2 regions of the Serratia sarumanii genome follow, and region 2 is predicted to be linked to the other one. Evidence: predicted binding sites of a transcription regulator. Region 2 holds the regulator's gene; the other holds the start of a gene.
The links. The regulator PurR, encoded in region 2, represses purine synthesis genes. The targets are predictions, from matches to a motif close to CANGCAAACGTTTGCNTG.
Positions count from the first base shown of each region.

Region 1: a site for PurR is predicted at 883-900, ahead of pyrD (quinone-dependent dihydroorotate dehydrogenase). Genes of this name have one in related genera too.

Region 1 covers NZ_CP124750.1:1,789,252-1,791,432, forward strand. Annotated here, with positions in the region: gene SSARUM_RS08450 (sulfonate ABC transporter substrate-binding protein) at 1-132, opposite strand, end outside; gene ssuE (NADPH-dependent FMN reductase) at 157-735, opposite strand; gene pyrD (quinone-dependent dihydroorotate dehydrogenase) at 994-2,004, shown strand; gene SSARUM_RS08465 (cell division protein ZapC) at 2,181-2,181, shown strand, end outside.
Region 2 covers NZ_CP124750.1:2,213,274-2,215,454, forward strand. Annotated here, with positions in the region: gene punR (DNA-binding transcriptional activator PunR) at 1-748, shown strand, start outside; gene purR (HTH-type transcriptional repressor PurR) at 745-1,770, opposite strand; gene cydH (cytochrome bd-I oxidase subunit CydH) at 2,095-2,181, shown strand, end outside.

The DNA of each region.
Region 1 (2,181 bases), 420 kb from region 2:
CGATCCTTTTTGGTAGCCGATGCGGAACTGCGCCGGATCCTGCGCGGCGGCGGCAGTGGCCCAAACCAACGACAGCAGGCCGGTGAGGGTAGCGGCGCTGAGCCAGCGCCGTAAAGCGATGCGTTCTTTCATTCAGGCTCTCCTTTTCCAGGCCTTTCAGGCGGTCTGACGTGCCGCCAGCGGCGAGGCGACGCGCAGCGCGGGCGGTTTGCGGCGGCCAAGCGCCAGATAGAAACTGGCCAGCGCCTCTTCCAGCCGGGCGGCGACGGCGTCGGTGAGCGTGGCGCCTTCGCCGGTCAGTTGGATCTGGCTGTCGTCGGCGAATACGCCGTGCAGCACTTCCTGCGCTTTCAGCGCTGCCAGCACCGGTTTGAGCGCATAGTCCACCGCCAGCATGTGGCCGACAGAACCGCCGGTCGCCAGCGGCAGCACCACCTTATGATCCAGAGCTCGTTCCGGCAGCAGATCCAGCAAGGTCTTCAGCGCACCGGAAAACGACGCTTTATAAACCGGCGTGGAAATCAGCAGGCCGTCGGCCTGCGCCAGCTGGTCGGCAAACGCCTTGATCGCCGGGCTGTTGAAGTTGGCATACAGCAGGTCTTCGGCATCGAAGTCGTGCAGGGTATAAGCCGTCACTTCCACCCCTTGCTGCCGCAGCCAGTTCTGGCTCAGCGCGAGCAGTGCGGCGGAACGTGATGGGATGCGTGGGCTGCCGGCCAGTGATATAACGCGCATTGCCACTCCTTATAACTAAAAGTTAGGTTTAATTAGAAAATCAATGAGAAGTGTTTTAAACCTACCAGCAACCGGGCGCGTTTTTTAAATCTCATTTTTTGATTTGGATATGCGCAAAAGCGGATTGGCGCCGATTTGGCGGTGAAGCGGGAAAACGATTGCGTAAAAACCGCTTTTTTTGCCTTTAATCAATTCCAATTAGGCGGGGGATACCGGATAATACGCCCCCGGTTTGCAACCGGGAAATCAGGAGAGTCCATGTACTACCCCCTCATCAGGAAAGCGTTGTTCCAGCTCGATCCCGAGCGCGCGCACGAAGTGACCTTTCGTCAGCTCAGCCGTATTACCGGCACCCCATTAGCGTTTCTTGTCCGTCAGTCCGTGCCGACCAAACCGGTCAGCTGCATGGGGCTGTCGTTTAAAAACCCGTTGGGATTGGCCGCCGGTCTGGATAAAAACGGCGAATGCATCGATGCGTTCGGCGCGATGGGCTTCGGCCATGTGGAAGTCGGCACCGTGACGCCGCGCCCGCAGCCGGGCAACGACAAGCCGCGCTTGTTCCGCGTGATTGAGGCGGAAGGCCTGATCAACCGCATGGGGTTCAATAACCATGGCGTGGACAATCTGGTTGAAAACGTTAAGAAATCCCATTTCGGCGGCATTCTTGGGATCAATATCGGCAAGAATAAAGACACCCCGGTCGAACAGGGTAAAGACGATTATTTGATCTGCATGGATAAAGTTTATCCGTATGCCGGTTATATCGCGATTAACATCTCTTCACCGAATACCCCGGGGTTACGATCCTTACAGTATGGCGAAGCGCTGGACGATCTTTTGGCTGCGATTAAAAATAAGCAGCAGGAATTACATGCGCGCCATCACAAATATGTGCCGGTGGCGGTAAAGATCGCGCCGGATCTTTCAGAAGACGAATTGATCCAAATTGCCGATAGCCTGGTGCGGCATAATATCGATGGCGTGATCGCCACCAATACCACCTTGGATCGAAAATTGATCCAGGGGTTAAATTACTGCGAACAAGCAGGCGGATTAAGTGGGCGTCCGTTGCAATCGCGCAGCACGGAAGTGATCCGTCGTCTTTCCACCGAACTGCAAGGGCGCCTGCCGATTATCGGCGTGGGCGGCATCGATTCGCTGACGGCGGCGCGCGAAAAAATGGAGGCCGGCGCGAGCCTGCTGCAAATTTATTCCGGATTTATCTATCACGGCCCGCGTTTGATTAAAGATATCGTTACCCATATCTAATATTTTTCCTCTCATTTTATTCCGGGGGTTTATTTCTGCCCCCGGCTCGTCTATATTTTGTTCGTTAGCATAAATATCGTTCGCGGAATTATCCGATGTTTAAGCTATTTTATCGGTGATAAAATCGCCTTTTAGGGTGAGTGCGGCGTTGGCATAGGCAGCGAGAAGGATACGAAA
Region 2 (2,181 bases):
CAAAGATGCGCGAGTTGTTATCAAAAAAATGCTCGACACCCGCCGCCACTGTCAGCAGGTGGCCAACGGATGGCGCGGCCAGCTGAATATCGCGGTCGACATCATCGTCAAACCGCAGCGCAGCCGCCAACTGGTGCTGGATTTCTACCGTCATTTCCCCGACGTCGAATTGATGCTGCAACCCGAAGTGTTCAACGGCGTGTGGGATGCCTTGGTGGATGGCAGGGCGGACATGGCGATCGGCGCCACGCGCGCGGTGCCGGTCGGCGGCGGCTTCGCCTTCCGCGACATGGGTTATATGAACTGGCTGTGTGTGGCCAGCCCGCAACATCCTCTCGCGCAGTTGACGGGGCCGCTGAATGACGATCAGCTGCGGCCGTACCCTTCGCTTTGCCTGGAGGACACCTCTCGCAATCTGCCCAAGCGCGTCACCTGGACGCTGGATAACCAGCGGCGGCTGGTGGTGCCGGACTGGACTTCGGCGCTCGACTGTCTGTGCGCCGGGCTGTGCGTCGGCATGATGCCGGCGCATCGGGCGCTGCCGCGGGTGCAGCGCGGTGAGCTGACGGCGTTGCAGCTGCAGCAGCCGTTTCCCGCCAGCCCTTGCTGCCTGACCTGGCAGCAGGATAAACCGTCACCGGCGATGAGCTGGCTGCTGGCGTATCTGGGCGATGGGGAGACGCTGAATCAGGAGTGGCTGAGCGAGGTGGAACCGGAAGCCGCGCAGGCTTCCGGCGCGGGGGATTAGCGGCGGTAGTCGATGAACGGGCCGTCGGCGACCGAGCGGCGTTCGATCAGCTTCGGATGCACTTCGATCACCTGCGACTCTTCGCGTTTACTGATAATGCGATCCAGCAGCATGGTGAAGGCCATTTCGCCCAGACGCTCTTTCGGCTGGTGAATGGTGGTCAGCGCCGGGGTGAAGTAGCGAGCGTTGCGCACGTTGTCATAGCCGATCACGGAAATATCCTGCGGCACCCGCAGCCCCAGCTCGTCGGCCGCGCAGATGGCGCCCATCGCCATGATATCGCCGCCGCAGAATACCGCGGTCGGCCGCTGTTTTTGCGACAGGATTTGGTGCATCGCCTTGTAGCCGGACTCCGGCTCGAAGTCACCCTGGACGATCCACTCTTCGCGAATGTCGATATGCGCTTCCTGCAGCGCCTTCATAAAGCCCTGATGACGGCCGCCGCCAGTGTTGCGCGACAGCTGGCCCGGAATGGCGCCGATATCGCGGTGGCCGCGCTCGATCAGGTAACGGCCGGCCAGATAGCCGCCTTCGAACGCGTTATCGATGATGGTGTCGGTGAAGTCGCCGCGCGCGGCGCCCCAGTCCATCACCACCATCGGGATGTTGCGGTAATCTTCCAGCATGCCCAGCAGCTGATCCGGGTACTCGGAGCACATGACCAACAGGCCGTCGACGCGCTTTTGCGCCAGCATCGCCAGGTAGGCGCGCTGCTTGTCCAGATTGTTGTGCGAGTTGCACAGGATCAGGGTGTAGCCTTTGCTGTAGCAGCTGTTTTCCACCGCCTCGATCACTTCGGCAAAGTAGGGCGCTTCGCTCGAGGTGGCCAGCAGGCCGATCGACTTGGTGTGATTGACTTTCAGGCTGCGCGCCACGGCGCTCGGCGAGTAGTGCAGCTCTTTGATGGCGGCCCACACGGCCGCTTTGGTCTCTTCGGCGACGAAACGAGTCTTATTGATGACGTGCGAAACGGTGGTGGTGGAAACGCCCGCGCGTTTGGCCACATCTTTAATCGTTGCCATGTAAGGAATGACTCCTGAACTCACATGTTTACAGCATGTAAGTGTGATGTTAATCGTTTGCCTACGTAGATCCTTCTCCAGAGAAGCGAAAACTGAGTTTTTAGTGTGTTGAAGTCTTCAGCGCTTAATCAGGAGGGGCATGGATGCCGGTACGCAGTTGTGAACTGCGAATTTTGTCGCATATTGAACAAAAGTGGAAGAGGTAATCGAGATTATAAACCGGGAAATGATAACAAGATTTTATCGGCGAACTGTGGGAAAATGATTTGACGTACTAATTGTACGCCTTTTATCCTTAGGAAAGCCCATTTTAAAGGAGTTGTCATGGATACCGAATTGAAGATGTCGCTGTTCACCACCGTCTGCGCGTTGGCGGTCATTATCGCTTTCAGCTTCGTTGCCGCGTTGAAC